Regions from separate parts of the Streptomyces sp. B3I8 genome, predicted to be linked through region 1. Evidence: riboswitches for the same ligand, from Rfam matches in the RefSeq annotation. Region 1 holds a riboswitch; the other holds the start of a gene.
What was found. Region 1 has a riboswitch for S-adenosylmethionine ahead of QFZ64_RS09945 (aminotransferase class V-fold PLP-dependent enzyme). Riboswitches for the same ligand answer to the same signal wherever they lie in the genome.
Positions count from the first base shown of each region.

Region 1 (7,650 bases):
TGCCCGCGAACTTGGCCCGCCGGGTGGGGGTGAACCGGGCGTACTGCCGGAGCTGAGTGGGCAGCTCGGCCACGGTCAGCCCGCCGAAGCCGTCGGAGACGATCCCCACCACACGCCTGCGCACGCCGTCGGGCAGCGGACGGTCGAGCACCTCGGCGGCGCCGTCGCCCGGCTCCCCGCCTTGTGTCTGAGCCATCCGTCACCCCTATGCCTGTACGGGAGCCCCGCAGCGGGCTCCCTGACCGCGGGTACCCGCTCCGCTCAGGAGCCGGCGCCCGGCCTGTCCACGAGTTCCACCTGATCCACGGCGTTGCACCAACGGCAGCGCACCGACTCGATGGTCTCACTGACCACCTCGCGCTCCTCGACCTTCGGCGTGCCGGACAGATCCAGGTGGACGTACTCGACCGCCCTGGAAGAGCGGGTCACGTCGAAACGCGTGAGGTTGCCGCACAGTGTGCAGCGCCACCGGGTCGTCTCGGTCGGCAGGGGAACCGTCATCGTGGCTGCTGCTCCTTCTTCCGGTCTCCGTGATGCCCCAGTTTCCCTGGTGCGTATGGGTCGTAACCCTACGGCCTGCACGGGACCCCCCGCCGATGTGTCCGCCGCGGCGAGGCACTCCGCCCCGTTCCACCCGGTACGTCATGCTTCGTCGCATGATCCGCGACAGGACCGCGTCGGCCGTACGGGCACTGCGACGGCAGCCGGCACCGGTGACGTACGGGCTGATCGCCGTGTGCTTCGTGCTCTTCATGCTGAGTCCCGCCTCGGGGTTCGACCCGGGGTACGGCACCGGCGACCGGCTGCTGCTGGCCCAGCAGACGTACTTCGCCCGCTGGGGGGTGATCCCGGTGGAGCTGTTCGGCGGCTCCGCGCGGGCGACGCTCTCCCCGGTCACCGCCCTGTTCGTGCACGGAACCTGGGTGCACCTGCTGGGCAACATGCTGTTCCTCCACGTCTTCGGCGCGATGGCCGAGGAACGGCTCGGGCACGTGGAGTTCGCCCTGTTCTACCTGGGGTGCGGCGCGCTGGCGCTGCTCGGTTACGCGGCGGCGCGGGCCGGCTCCGCGCAGTCCCTGGTGGGTGCCTCCGGGGCGATCTCCGCGGTCCTCGGGGCGTTCCTGTTCCTGTTTCCCCGGGCGCGGGTGACCAGCATCTTCCCGTTCCTGTTCTTCCTGCCGCTGCGCTTCCCGGCCTGGGTGGTGCTGCCGTTCTGGGCGGCCCTGCAGTGGCTGGCGGCGGGCCGGGAGGGCCAGGGCCCGGGCGTGGCCTACCTGGCACACGTGGTGGGGTTCGCGCTGGGCTTCGGGTACGCGTGGGTGCGCTACGGGCCCATGGCTACAGTGAGGGACACAAGCCCGGCCCCCGAGGGAGAGAACCAGCCGTGATCACCGCGATCGTGCTCATCAAGACCAGCGTGGACCGGATCCCCGAGATCGCCGAGTCGATCGCCGCGCTGGACTCCGTCAGCGAGGTGTTCTCCGTGACCGGGACGTACGACCTGATCGCGATGGTCCGCGTGAAGGCGCACGACGAGCTGGCGGACGTCATCCCCGGCCGGATCAGCAAGATCCCCGGCGTCGAGGGCACCGACACGCACGTCGCGTTCCGCACGTACTCGCAGCACGACCTGGAGGCGGCGTTCTCCATCGGGCTGGAGTCGTAGGAACTCCAGCCCGCGGACCTCGGGCGTCGGCCTCTCCGGGCAGCCGGTCAGACCGCCGGGACGCAGCGGCCGTCCTGCGTGCGGTACTCCCACTTCGCGCCCTCGCGCACCAGTTCCCGTACCGCCAGGACGAAGCGGTCGACGTGCTCGTCGGGCGTGCCCGCGCCGAAGCTCACGCGGATCGCGTTGAGGGACTTCTCGCCGGGCGCCGCCTCCGGCGCCCCGCACTCGCCCTGGGACTCCGGGTCGCCGCCGAGCAGGGTGCGCACCAGCGGGTGGGCGCAGAACAGGCCGTCGCGGACGCCGATGCCGTACTCGGCGGAGAGCGCGGCGGCGAAGTGCGAGCTGTTCCAGCCCTCGACGACGAAGGACAGCACGCCCACGCGGGGCGCGGCGTCGCCGAACAGGGAGAGGATCCGCACCTCGGGCACGTCGGCGAGGCCCGCGCGGACCCGGTCGATCAGATGGATCTCACGGGCGACCAGGGTGTCCCAGCCGGCCTCGGTGAGCGCCTTGCAGGCGGAGGCGACGGCGTGGGCGCCGATCACGTTGGGCGAGCCGGCCTCGTGCCGGGCGGCGCCCTCGTGCCACTCCACGTCGACGCCGCCGTCGGCGCGCCGGGTGACCCTGCGGCTGGCGCCGCCGCCCGCGAGGTAGGGCTCGGCGGCGGTCAGCCAGTCGGCGCGGCCCGCCAGGACGCCGGAGCCGAAGGGGGCGTACAGCTTGTGCCCGGAGAAGGCGACCCAGTCGACGTCCAGGTCCTGCACGGAGACGGGGTGGTGCGGGGCGAGCTGGGCGGCGTCCAGGACGACACGGGCGCCGTGCGCGTGCGCGGCGGCCGCCAGTTCGCGTACGGGCCACAGCTCGCCGGTGACGTTGGAGGCGCCGGTGACACAGACCAGGGCCGGGGCGTGGATGTCGCGGGCGGCGAGGGCGCGCTCCAGGGTGTCGACGGCGTCGCCCGGGGTGCGGGGGGCGTCCAGGCAGGTCACGCGGGCGTCGCGCCAGGGCAGCAGGGACGCGTGGTGCTCGGTCTCGAAGACGAACACCTCGCAGCCTGCGGGCAGCGCGGCGGCGAGGAGGTTGAGCGAGTCGGTGGTGGACCGGGTGAAGACGACCTGGTCGTCCGCGCGGCAGTCGAGGAACTCCCCGACGGTACGGCGGGCGTTCTCGAACAGGTCGGTGGAGAGCTGCGAGAGGTAACCGGCGCCGCGGTGGACGCTGCCGTAGTACGGGGCGTACGCGGCGACGTCGTCCCAGACGCGCTGCAGGGCGGGGGCGCTCGCCGCGTAGTCCAGGGCGGCGTAGGTGACTTCGCCGCCGGTGACGAGGGGGACGGTGACGTCGCGGCCGAGGACGGGGAGGGGGGCGGGGGCGTCGGCGGAGGTGGTGGAGACGGTGGTGGCGGGGGTGACGGCGGTGGCGGACATCGGTGAACTCCCGTGGAAGCAGCCGGAATCACCACGCGGGCAGGGGCGGCCGACGGCCGGCGCTCGCGCGTGGGTGAGGGGGGGAACGAGAAGGGTGTGCGGAGGCGGGGCTCTGCGGCCCTATCGCATTCGCTTGCTCACGGGGGCTCCTCGAGGACCAGGACCCCTGGGGTTTCGAGGGGTCCGCGCTTGCCGCGGACCTTGTGGCGCGCGGCCTGGTCTTCACCCGGGGCACCCCGCCACGGACGGAGGGTTGCCGGACAGTCGGCCGGGGCCTCATGACTGTCACTCATGACCTGCACACGACGCTACGGGACCGTGCGGCTCCGCCGCAACCCGTCCCACATCCCGATACGCGGGGGTGCGCCCAGGCGCGTTCTCGCCCCCGCCGCACCTGCCCCGGGGGGCGGAACCCCGTGCCGGGGTCCGAGGGGCGCAGCCCTTTGGAGGGACGGGACGGGCAGGGGCGGCGGGGGCGGGAGGCCGCACACCGGAGGGCCCCGCACCCCCGAACGGCACCGCTACGCGCGGCGCGTGGCCGTGACCCAGCGCGAGAGGGTCTCCCGCGCCGCCCCGCTGTCGATGGACTCCGCCGCCCGCGCCATCCCGTCGCGGATCCGGTCCACCAGTGGCCCGTCCTCCCCCCGCAACGCCACCACCGCCGCCGCCGAGTTCAACAGCACCGCATCCCGCACCGGCCCCGTCTCCCCCTCCAGCAGCCGCCGCGCGACCTCCGCGTTGTAGGAGGGGTCACCACCGCGCAGCGCCTCCACCGGCACCAGCGGGATGCCGACCGACCGCGGGTCGAACGCCTCCTCCGTCACCTTGCCGTCCCGCACCACCCACACCCGTGACGTGGACGTCGTCGTCAGCTCGTCGAGCCCGTCGTCGCCGCGGAAGACCAGCGAGGAGTTGCCGCGCTCGGCGAAGACCCCGGCGATGATCGGCGCGACCCGCGCGTCGGCGACGCCGATCGCCTGGGCCCGTACCTTCGCCGGGTTGGTCAGCGGCCCGAGGAAGTTGAACGTCGTCCGGATGCCGAGCTGCCCGCGCGCCGCGGCCACGTGCCGCAGCGCCGGGTGGAACCTCGCCGCGAAGCAGAAGGTGATCCCGGCCTCCTCGGCGACCTCCACCACCCGCTGCGGGGTGAGGTTGAGGTCGACGCCGAGCTTCTCCAGGACGTCGGAGGCCCCGGACGCCGAGGAGGCCGCCCGGTTGCCGTGCTTGACGACCTTCGCGCCGGTCCCGGCGACGACGATCGCGGACATCGTGGAGATGTTGACGGTCTTGGCGCCGTCCCCGCCCGTGCCGACGATGTCGACGGTGTCTCCGGGGATGTCGATGACGTGGGCGTGCGCGTACATCGCGCGCACGAACCCGGTGATCTCCTCGACCGTCTCGCCCTTGGCACGCAGCGCCACCGCGAAGCCGGCGATCTGCGCGTCGGTCGCCTCGCCGCGCATGATGAGGTCCATCGCCCAGGCGGTGTCGTCCGCGGACAGGTCACGCCCGTCGAGCAGGCCGTTGAGGAGGGCGGGCCAGGAGCGGCCCGCCGCGGTGTCGCCTCCAGCGGGGGTCACAGCAGTCATACGCCGCTCCTGGGTCGTCGCAAGGGGTGTTCCGGCACGTCGGCACGGCAGTGCCGGGCGGTCTCCACCCTATCCAGCCCCGCGCACGGGGAAGGGCCCCGTCCGATGTTCGGACGGGGCCCTCCTCGCCGTGGCGTGGCGACAGTGGGTGATCAGTGGTGGCCGTGGCCGCTGGTGATCTCCTTGTACTCCTCGACGGTGGGCTTGGGGATCTGGTTGTGCTCCCCGTAGTACGCCTCGCTCAGCTTGGCGCGGAGCTTCTGCGGGCCCTTGATCTTGCGCTCGACACCGTTCTCGTCGACCGTCGGGCCGAGCTCGAGCGGGCTGTACTGGTCGTGCGCCGTGAGGGTGTGCAGCTGCTCCTGGCTGAGCGGCTCGTGCACCTCGATGAACTCACCGTGCGGCAGGCGCTTGATGATGCCGGACTCGCGCCCGTGCAGCACCTTCTCCTTGTCGCGGCGCTGGAGGCCGAGGCAGATCCGCTTGGTGACGACGAACGCGATCACCGGGGCGACGAAGAACGCGATCCGGACGAACCAGGTGATGGCGTTGATCGACAGGCTGAAGTGCGTGGCGAACAGGTCGTTGCCGCCGCCGATCAGCAGGACGGTGTACCACGTCATCCAGGCGACACCGAACGCGGTCCGGGTCGGGGCGTTGCGCGGGCGGTCCAGGATGTGGTGCTCGCGCTTGTCGCCGGTGACCCAGGACTCGATGAACGGGTAGACCGCGATGGCGACCAGGACCAGCGGGAAGATCATCAGCGGGACGAACACGCCCAGGACGAGCGTGTGGCCCCAGAGGTTGATCTCCCAGCCGGGCATGACACGGATCAGGCCCTCGGAGAAGCCCATGTACCAGTCGGGCTGGGCGCCGGTGGAGACCTGGTCCGGCCGGTAGGGGCCGATCGCCCAGATCGGGTTGATCTGCGCGATCGCCGCGACGGCCGCGATGACGCCGAAGACCAGGAAGAAGAAGCCCCCGGCCTTGGCCATGTACACCGGCAGCAGCGGCATGCCGACGACGTTGTTGTTGGTCTTTCCGGGACCCGCGTACTGCGTGTGCTTGTGGTAGAAGACCAGAATCAGGTGCGCCACCATCAGGCCGAGCATGATGCCCGGCAGCAGCAGGATGTGGATCGAGTAGAACCGGGCCACGAAGTCGCCGCCCGGGAACTCGCCGCCGAAGAGGAAGAACGACAGGTACGTGCCGACGATCGGCACGGACAGGATCGCGCCCTCCATGAAGCGGACACCGGTGCCGGAGAGCAGGTCGTCCGGGAGCGAGTAGCCGGTGAAACCGGTGAACATGCCCAGGACGAACAGCAGGAAGCCGAACAGCCAGTTGACCTCGCGCGGCTTGCGGAACGCGCCGGTGAAGAAGACGCGCATCATGTGCACGAACATGCCGGCGAGGAAGATCAGCGCCGCCCAGTGGTGAATCTGTCGGATCAGCAGACCACCGCGCACCTCGAAAGAGATGTGCATGGTGGAGTTGAACGCCTCCGACATCAGCTGGCCCTGCAACGGCACGTAAGTGCCGTGGTACTGGACCTCGTTCATCGACGGGTGGAAGAACAGCGTCAGGTACACACCGGTCAGGATGATGATGATGAAGCTGTACATGCAGACTTCACCGAGCATGAACGACCAGTGGTCCGGGAAGATCTTGCGCATGTTGGACTTGGCCAGGGAGTAGATCCCCAGGCGGCCGTCGGCCCAGTCGGCGACCCGCTCACCGGCGGGCGCCTTGCCGCGCCTGCGCGGCTCGTTGCTGGCTGCTGCAGTACTCATCCGCGCTCCCAGAAAGCAGGACCGACGGGCTCCGCGAAGTCGCCGAGCGCCTCGAGGTAGCCGTCCTCGCTCACACCGATGCGCAGTTGCGGCAGGGGGTGGCCGGCCGGACCGAAGATGACTCGGGCACCGTCGGAGAGGTCGAAGGTGGACTGGTGGCACGGGCACAGAACGTGGTGCGTCTGCTGCTCGTACAGCGAGATCGGGCATCCGACGTGGGTGCAGATCTTGGAGTAGGCCACGATGCCCTCGTGGCTCCAGTCGAGTTCCTGCTTGTCCTTGATGTTCTCCGGCTGGAGCCGGACGATCATCAGGGCCGCCTTGGCGATCTCGGTCTGGAACTCCTCGTCGTGCTCCTCGAGCCCCTCGGGCTTGGCGAAGGTCAGCGAACCCACGGCCACGTCGGAGGGACGGATCGGCTCGTTGGTGTTCATGTTGACCAGCAGCTTGCCCTTGGCCCACGCGGTGTGGCGGAGCTTGGTGTGGGGCAGCGGGCCGAGGTCGCGCAGCAGCATGAGGCCGGAGAGCGGCACCAGGGTGAGCGCGCCGAACATGGTGGTGCGGATCAGCTTGCGCCGGCCGAACGCGGACTCCTTGGCGCCCTGCTTGAAGTCGGCGAGGACCTTCGAGCGGGTCTCCGGGGGTGCCTCGATCGGGTGACGCTCGTCGGCGATCTCCACATCGGACATCAGCGTGCGGGCCCAGTGGACCGCGCCGGCGCCGATCGTGAAGAGCGCCACGCCGAGGGTCAGGCCCAGCGCGAAGTTGAGCGCGCTGAGGTGCCCCAGCGGGAACACGTAGATCGACTTGTCCGGCGAGATCGCCACGTACGACGCGATGAAGCCGACGGTGGCCAGCATCGAGAGCGTGAACAGCATGGCCACCGTGCGCTCGGAGTGCCTGGCGGCCTTCTCGTCCACGTCCTGGCGGCGGTGCTCGTGCGGCGGCAGACCGGGGTCCGCGAACGGGTTCTCCTCGTCCGCGACGGCCAGGGCCTCGTGGGCCCCGTGCTCCTGGTCCCGCTCGGCGGGCAGCTTCTCTTCTGGAATGTCTTGGCTACTCATGACTTCTTGGCCTTTGCGGTCCGAGCGGCAACCCAGATGGCGACCGCGATCAGCGCGCCGAGTCCGAAGATCCAGGCGAACAGACCTTCACTGACCGGGCCCAATCCG
Region 1 is NZ_JAUSYN010000002.1:1,725,522-1,733,171, forward strand. It holds gene QFZ64_RS09925 (NYN domain-containing protein) at 1-196, opposite strand, end outside; gene QFZ64_RS09930 (hypothetical protein) at 262-501, opposite strand; gene QFZ64_RS09935 (rhomboid family intramembrane serine protease) at 657-1,388, shown strand; gene QFZ64_RS09940 (Lrp/AsnC family transcriptional regulator) at 1,385-1,666, shown strand; gene QFZ64_RS09945 (aminotransferase class V-fold PLP-dependent enzyme) at 1,714-3,096, opposite strand; SAM riboswitch class IV at 3,277-3,393, opposite strand; gene trpD (anthranilate phosphoribosyltransferase) at 3,618-4,685, opposite strand; gene QFZ64_RS09955 (cytochrome bc complex cytochrome b subunit) at 4,838-6,478, opposite strand; gene QFZ64_RS09960 (ubiquinol-cytochrome c reductase iron-sulfur subunit) at 6,475-7,542, opposite strand; gene QFZ64_RS09965 (c-type cytochrome) at 7,539-7,650, opposite strand, start outside.

Region 2 (7,650 bases), 1.4 Mb from region 1:
CCGTCATCCGCTCCGCCACGTCGTCCTCGTGCGAGCGGGCGCGCAGGAAGTCGGCGTCCGCGCCGAGCCCGTGCACCCCGATCCGGGTGTCGCCGAGCCCGCCGGCCACCGCGTCCGCGCACGCGGTGAAGGCGTCCGCCCAGCGGTGGGTGAGGAAGCCGAGCCGGTCGGCGCCGAGCATGCCGCGCAGCACCTGCTCGGCGATGTCGTCGGGGAGCATCCGGAAGTAGTCGACGGGCGCCCAGGGGGTGTGCGAGAAGTGCCCGATCCGCAGGTCGGGGCGGAGTTCCCGGAGCATTCCCGGGACCAGGGTCAGGTGGTAGTCCTGGACCATCACGACCGCGCCCTCGGCCGCCTCCTCGGCGAGCGCCTCGGCGAAGGCCCGGTTGTAGGTCTCGTACGAGGCCCACTGGCGCCGGAACTCCCGATCGAACACGGGTTCCAACGGGGTCTGGTACAGCATGTGGTGCACGAACCAGAGCACGGAGTTGGCGATGCCGTTGTAGGCGTCCGCGTGCACGTCGGCCGGCACGTCCAGCATCCGTACGCCGTCCTCGCCGACCCCGCGCCGCACCGCCTCGCGGTCACCGTCGCCCAGCGCCGAGCACACCCACAGCGCGCCCGCGTCCGGCCCGATGGCCGACAGCCCGGAGACCAGCCCGCCACCGCCCCGCCTGGCGTGCAGCGAACCGTCCTCCCGCACGGCGTACGAGACGGGCCCCCGATTGGAGGCGACCAGCACCTGAGCAGCACCGAACCTTGAAGCCATACGCCTCAACCTAGCCCGGCCCCCGAACCCTCAAACGTGCACGGACACCTCACCGCACCGATTCCGTCACACGACCTGTGCATACAACGGGTGTAAGCGGCCGGCCCATGCCCCGCCCTCCCCCTACGCCACCTTCCCCGCCGCGTACTCCGCGATCTCGGTCATCGGCGGGCGCTCCTCCGTGTCCACCGGATGGGTGCGCGGCTCGAAGCCCTGCGGGCCGCGTTCGAACTGGGTGAGGGCGGGGCGCAGAAGGTGGCCGCGGGCCAGACGGAGCTGGGCGGTGCGGTAGATCGCGGCGGCCATGCGGCCCAGTGCCTGCCCGTCCTGGTGGCGGTGGTGGCGTACGCCGACGTCGACCTGGGCGAGCGCGTCGAGGCCGACGGTGTGCAACGCGTCGACCAGCATGCCGAGCTCGACGCCGTAGCCGACCGGGAACGGGAGCCGTTCGAGCAGCGAGCGGCGGGCCGCGTACTCGCCGCCGAGCGGCTGGACGAAGCCGGCCAGCAGCGGCCAGTGCATGTTGAGCAGTGGCCGGGCCATCAGCTCGGTGACCCGGCCGCCCTGTCCGGCGGCTCCGGCGAGCGGGCGGTCGTACATCGCCTTGACCAGGTGCACGTCGGGGTCGGTCAGCAGCGGGCCGACGATGCCGGTGACGAAGTCGGAGGAGAACGCGCGCAGATCGGCGTCGACGAAGCAGACGAGGTCGCCGCGCGTGACCAGCAGCGAGCGCCACAGCACCTCGCCCTTGCCGGGCAGGGCCGGGATGCGCGGCAGGATCGCGTCACGGTGCACGACCCGGGCGCCCGCCGCCGCGGCCACCTCGGCGGTGCGGTCGGTGGAGCCGGAGTCGACGACCACGATCTCGTCGACGAGAGGCACCCGCCGGACCAGGTCGCGGCGGATCGTCGCCACGATCTCGCCGACGGTCGCCTCCTCGTCCAGCGCCGGGAGCACCACGCTGACCGACTGGCCGGTGGCCCGCTTGGCGGCCATGACCTGCTGCAACGGGCGGTCCGCCACCGACCACGAGCGCGCCTTCAGCCAATGCTCGACTTCCTGCAGCACGGTCGGTGGCTCCTTCGTGATCCATCTCGCGGTACGGACGACTCGTCCAAGTGTCCTGGCCTTCGGTTACAGTCTTGAACAACGCAGATGGCCGTCGCATGCCGGGGGCCACCGGCGCCACCACAACCGAATACCGCTCATCCAGAGGGGCAGAGGGAAACGGCCCGATGAAGCCCCGGCAACCCTCCAGCCGGCACTCGTAGATCGCTGATCAATCCCGATCACTCCGCGAGGCTCCCGGCTAGGGAAGGTGCCAAATCCGTCTCACGGCGAGATGCGTCGTGAGGAAGATGAGGAGAAAGGGCCTCGCCTCACATGGCTGTGCAGACTGTCGAAGACACCACCGGCTCCACCACTTCTGCCACCTCCGCCCCTTCCGCCACCGGGTCCGTCGATCTCGGTCCGGCCGCCGCGCTGAGCTGCCGCGAATGCGGCCACCGGGTGCCGCTCGGTCCCGTGTTCGCCTGCGAGGAATGTTTCGGGCCGCTCGAGATCGCCTACGACTTCTCGGGTCACGACACCGAGGAACTGCGCCGGACCATCGAAGCGGGCCCCGCGAACATCTGGCGGTACGCCCCGCTGCTGCCCGTCCCGGCGGACGTGGCGACGAAGCCGAACATCAACCCCGGCTGGACCAAGCTCGTCAAGGCCGACAACCTGGCCCGTGAACTCGGCGTCACCGGCGGGCTGTACATCAAGGACGACTCCGGCAACCCGACGCACTCCTTCAAGGACCGCGTCGTCGCCCAGGCCATCGAGGCCGCCCGTGCCTTCGGCTTCACCACCCTGTCCTGCTCCTCCACCGGCAACCTGGCCGGCGCGGTGGGTGCCGCCGCCGCCCGGGCCGGCTTCCGCTCCTGCGTGTTCATCCCGCACGACCTGGAGCAGGGCAAGGTCGTCATGGCCGCGATCTACGGCGGCGAGCTCGTCGGCATCGAGGGCAACTACGACGACGTGAACCGTTTCTGCTCCGAGCTGATCGGCGACCCGGCGGGCGAGGGCTGGGGCTTCGTCAACGTCAACCTGCGGCCGTACTACGCCGAGGGTTCCAAGACGCTGGCGTACGAGATCTGCGAGCAGCTCGGCTGGCGGCTGCCCGACCAGCTCGTGGTGCCCATCGCCTCCGGCTCCCAGCTCACGAAGATCGACAAGGGGCTGCGGGAGCTGATCGAGCTCGGGCTCGTCGAGGACCGGCCGTACAAGATCTTCGGCGCCCAGGCGGAGGGCTGTTCGCCGGTGTCGACCGCGTTCAAGGCGGGCCACGACGTCGTACGGCCGCAGAAGCCGGACACGATCGCCAAGTCGCTGGCGATCGGCAACCCGGCCGACGGCCCCTACGTGCTGGACATCGCACGCCGCACGGGCGGTGCGGTGGAGGACGTGAACGACGAGGCGATCGTCGACGCGATCCGGCTGCTGGCGCGGACCGAGGGCATCTTCGCGGAGACCGCCGGCGGTGTGACGGTCGGCGTCACGCGCAAGCTGATCGAGGCCGGTGTGCTCGACCCGTCGCTGACGACCGTCGTCCTCAACACCGGTGACGGCCTCAAGACGCTGGACGCGGTGGCGGGCACGGGGCTCACCGCGACGATCCGGCCGTCCCTGGAGTCCTTCCGGGAGGCGGGGCTCGCGTAGCCCCCGCGCGGCCCTCGCGCGGCAGGACCGGCCGTCCCCCCTTCCCCACAGCGCCCCCCTACGGGCACCCTCGCACCCGACCGGAGGTCATCACCCCCATGAGCGTCACCGTTCGCATCCCCACCATCCTGCGCACCTACACCGGCGGCAAGGCCGAGGTCGACGCCGAGGGCACGACCCTCGGCGAGGTCATCGCGGACCTGGAGAAGAACCACACCGGGATCGCCGCCCGGGTCCTGGACGACCAGGGCAAGCTGCGCCGTTTCGTCAACGTGTACGTCAACGACGACGACGTCCGCTTCGAGCAGGGGCTCGACACGGCGACGCCGCAGGGTGCGGGCGTGTCGATCATCCCCGCGGTCGCCGGCGGCTGAGACGGGCGTGGCGGGCGGGACGCGCCGGACGGCGTCCACGTTCCGCGTCCCTTACCCTCGGTAATGCAGATCACTCAGCGTAGAACGAATTACCCCCTCCGCGAGAGAAGCGGAGGGGGTAATTCTGTATGATTGAGCGCGATACAATTGGGGAACGCACCCCGGATTTCCGAGACCGGGCGACGGCAATCTTGTCGGGCTTCCGACAAGAAGTAGCCAAAGTGTGCAGGGCTTTTGCGTCCTATGCGCCTTTTGTGCGGTCCGACTTGCCCTGAATTCGAGCGAATTCTCCGTACATTCCCGACCGGTCGTGCCCAGATTTCTCGTCCGACTGACCTGTTGCACACGGCAGTTGGACAGATACATTCAGCCGCGGTCGACGCGTTCCGGCGCACGCCCCCAACCGTTGGGGGGTGAGGTCTGACCCGGATCCGCGAAGTGCGGATCCGTGCAAGGGCCAGTAATAGGGGAGTTAGGCATGGCTCAGGGCACCGTCAAGTGGTTCAACGCGGAGAAGGGGTACGGCTTCATCGCGGTCGACGGTGGTGCGGATGTGTTCGTCCACTACAGCGCGATCCAGATGGACGGTTACCGCACTCTGGAAGAGGGCCAGCGGGTCGAGTTCGAGATCTCGCAGGGTCAGAAGGGGCCGCAGGCGGACATGGTCCGCGTTGCCGGCTGACGCGCGCGCCGACTGAAAGTTCGACGTGAACGAAGGGCTCGTGGGCACCGTCGGGTGCCCGCGGGCCCTTCGGTCTGTCCGGAACCGGGGCGGCGTCGGGCGCCCGCGGGCCCGCCGGTCCGTCCGGAACCGGGGCGGCGTCGGGCGCCCGCGGGCCCGCCGGTCCGTCCGGGTTCCGCGGGGTGGCGCTTGCACTCTCGGGGGGTGAGTGCTAATCATTGGCGTTAGCACTCACAAGGTGAGAGTGACAACTATGGACCGGGTCGGTGAGGCCCTGGCGAGGTGGGGCAAGGAACCACCAGCCGGTGCCGTCCGTCGCGGGCGCGGGCGCGGTCCGGAGCAATCCACCCCAGTCCGGGAGGACCACTTCACATGGCCAAGATCATCGCGTTCGACGAGGAGGCGCGGCGCGGCCTCGAGCGCGGCATGAACCAGCTCGCGGACGCCGTGAAGGTGACGCTCGGCCCCAAGGGCCGAAACGTCGTCCTCGAGAAGAAGTGGGGCGCCCCCACGATCACCAACGATGGTGTCTCCATCGCCAAGGAGATCGAGCTCGAGGACCCGTACGAGAAGATCGGCGCCGAGCTGGTCAAGGAAGTCGCCAAGAAGACGGACGACGTCGCCGGTGACGGTACGACCACCGCGACCGTCCTCGCCCAGGCGCTGGTCCGCGAGGGCCTGCGCAACGTGGCGGCCGGCGCCAACCCGATGGCCCTGAAGCGCGGTATCGAGAAGGCCGTCGAGGCCGTCTCCGCCGCCCTGCTCGACCAGGCCAAGGAGGTCGAGACGAAGGAGCAGATCGCCTCCACGGCCTCCATCTCCGCCGCCGACACCCAGATCGGCGAGCTCATCGCCGAGGCGATGGACAAGGTCGGCAAGGAAGGCGTCATCACGGTCGAGGAGTCGCAGACCTTCGGTCTGGAGCTCGAGCTCACCGAGGGCATGCGCTTCGACAAGGGCTACATCTCGGCGTACTTCGCGACCGACATGGAGCGCATGGAGGCGTCGCTCGAGGACCCCTACATCCTCATCGCCAACTCCAAGATCTCCGCGGTCAAGGACCTGCTCCCGCTCCTGGAGAAGGTCATGCAGTCGGGCAAGCCGCTGCTGATCATCGCCGAGGACGTCGAGGGCGAGGCCCTGTCGACCCTGGTCGTCAACAAGATCCGTGGCACCTTCAAGTCCGTCGCCGTCAAGGCCCCGGGCTTCGGTGACCGCCGCAAGGCCATGCTCGGCGACATCGCCATCCTCACGGGCGGCGAGGTCATCTCCGAGGAGGTCGGCCTCAAGCTGGAGAACGCCGGTCTGGAGCTCCTGGGCCGCGCCCGCAAGGTCGTCATCACCAAGGACGAGACCACCATCGTCGACGGCGCCGGCTCCGCCGACCAGGTCGCCGGCCGGGTCAACCAGATCCGCGCCGAGATCGACAACAGCGACTCCGACTACGACCGCGAGAAGCTGCAGGAGCGCCTGGCGAAGCTCGCCGGCGGCGTCGCGGTCATCAAGGCCGGTGCCGCCACCGAGGTGGAGCTCAAGGAGCGCAAGCACCGCATCGAGGACGCCGTCCGCAACGCGAAGGCGGCCGTCGAGGAGGGCATCGTCGCCGGTGGTGGCGTGGCCCTGCTCCAGGCCTCCCAGGTCTTCGAGAAGCTGGAGCTCGAGGGCGACGAGGCCACCGGTGCCGCCGCCGTCAAGCTGGCGCTCGAGGCCCCGCTGAAGCAGATCGCGGTCAACGCCGGCCTCGAGGGCGGCGTCGTGGTGGAGAAGGTGCGCAACCTGACCCCGGGCCACGGCCTGAACGCCGCGACCGGCGAGTACGTCGACCTGGTCAAGGAAGGCATCATCGACCCGGCGAAGGTGACCCGTTCCGCGCTGCAGAACGCCGCCTCCATCGCCGCGCTCTTCCTGACCACCGAGGCCGTCATCGCCGACAAGCCGGAGAAGGCCGCCCCGGCGGGCGCTCCGGGCGGCATGCCGGGCGGTGACATGGACTTCTGATCCTCTCCGGGTCCGGCCTCCAGCCGGGCCGGGCCCACCGAGGACCGGACAGGAAGTCCGACGCACGCCGTCGTGGACCGGCACAGGCCGGCACACGCCGACGTTCGAGTGCGACAGAGGGCGGCACTCCCCGCACGGGGGGTGCCGCCCTTCGGCGTGTTCGGCGCCCGCGCCGCACGGAGGCTCGGGAGGTCGCGGTCACAGTGGTGGGGCGGACGGGAATGCGTGGGCCGTACAAGACATTGACCAAGGGGCGCATTGCATGCGCGTGCACATACTGAACGGTTTATCCACGTCCTCGAGGAGCCCGTATGACCGCCCCCGCCGACACCACCACCTCCGGTGCGGACACCTCCGCCTCCCGCGCCGCGCGGATCCTCTCCCGCCCCGTCGCCCTGAACGGCCTGACCGTCCCCAACCGCATCGTCATGGCGCCGATGACCCGCATGTTCTCCCCGGGCGGCGTCCCGGGCGAGGACGTGCGCGCCTACTACGCCCGCCGGGCCGCCGCGGGCGTCGGGCTGATCGTCACCGAGGGCACCTATGTCGGCCACCCCTCCGCCGGTATCAGCGACCGCGTCCCCCGGTTCCACGGCGAGGAGCAGCTCGCGGGCTGGGCGGAGGTCGCCGACGCGGTGCACGGGGCGGGCGGCACGATCGTGCCGCAGCTCTGGCACGTCGGCATGGTCCGTGAGCAGGGCCGTCCGCCCTTCCCGGACGCCCCCGCCGTCGGCCCCTCCGGTCTGCGCGGCGGCGAGGCCGAGGCCACCGGCCGGGCGATGACCCGGCAGGACCTGGACGACGTCATCGCCGCGTTCGCCGACGCGGCCGCCGCCGCCGAGCGCATCGGCTTCGACGGCGTCGAACTGCACGGCGCCCACGGCTACCTCATCGACCAGTTCCTGTGGGAGCACACCAACCGCCGCACCGACGCCTACGGCGGCGACCCGGTGGCCCGCGCGAAGTTCGCGGTGGAGATCGTCGAGGCGGTTCGGGCGCGGGTGTCGCCGGAGTTCCCGGTCATCTTCCGCTACTCGCAGTGGAAGGCCGACAGCTACGACGCGCGGCTCGCCGGGACGCCCCAGGAGCTGGAGGCGATCCTCACACCGCTCGCCGAGGCCGGG
Region 2 is NZ_JAUSYN010000002.1:3,169,496-3,177,145, reverse strand. It holds gene QFZ64_RS16090 (trehalose-6-phosphate synthase) at 1-769, opposite strand, end outside; gene QFZ64_RS16085 (glucosyl-3-phosphoglycerate synthase) at 893-1,837, opposite strand; SAM riboswitch class I at 1,972-2,134, shown strand; gene thrC (threonine synthase) at 2,153-3,472, shown strand; gene QFZ64_RS16075 (MoaD/ThiS family protein) at 3,571-3,846, shown strand; gene QFZ64_RS16070 (cold-shock protein) at 4,325-4,528, shown strand; gene groL (chaperonin GroEL) at 4,901-6,526, shown strand; gene QFZ64_RS16060 (NADH:flavin oxidoreductase) at 6,838-7,650, shown strand, end outside.
Region 2: it holds a riboswitch for S-adenosylmethionine, as region 1 does, so the genes downstream of both, thrC (threonine synthase) here and QFZ64_RS09945 (aminotransferase class V-fold PLP-dependent enzyme) in region 1, are expected to answer to the same signal.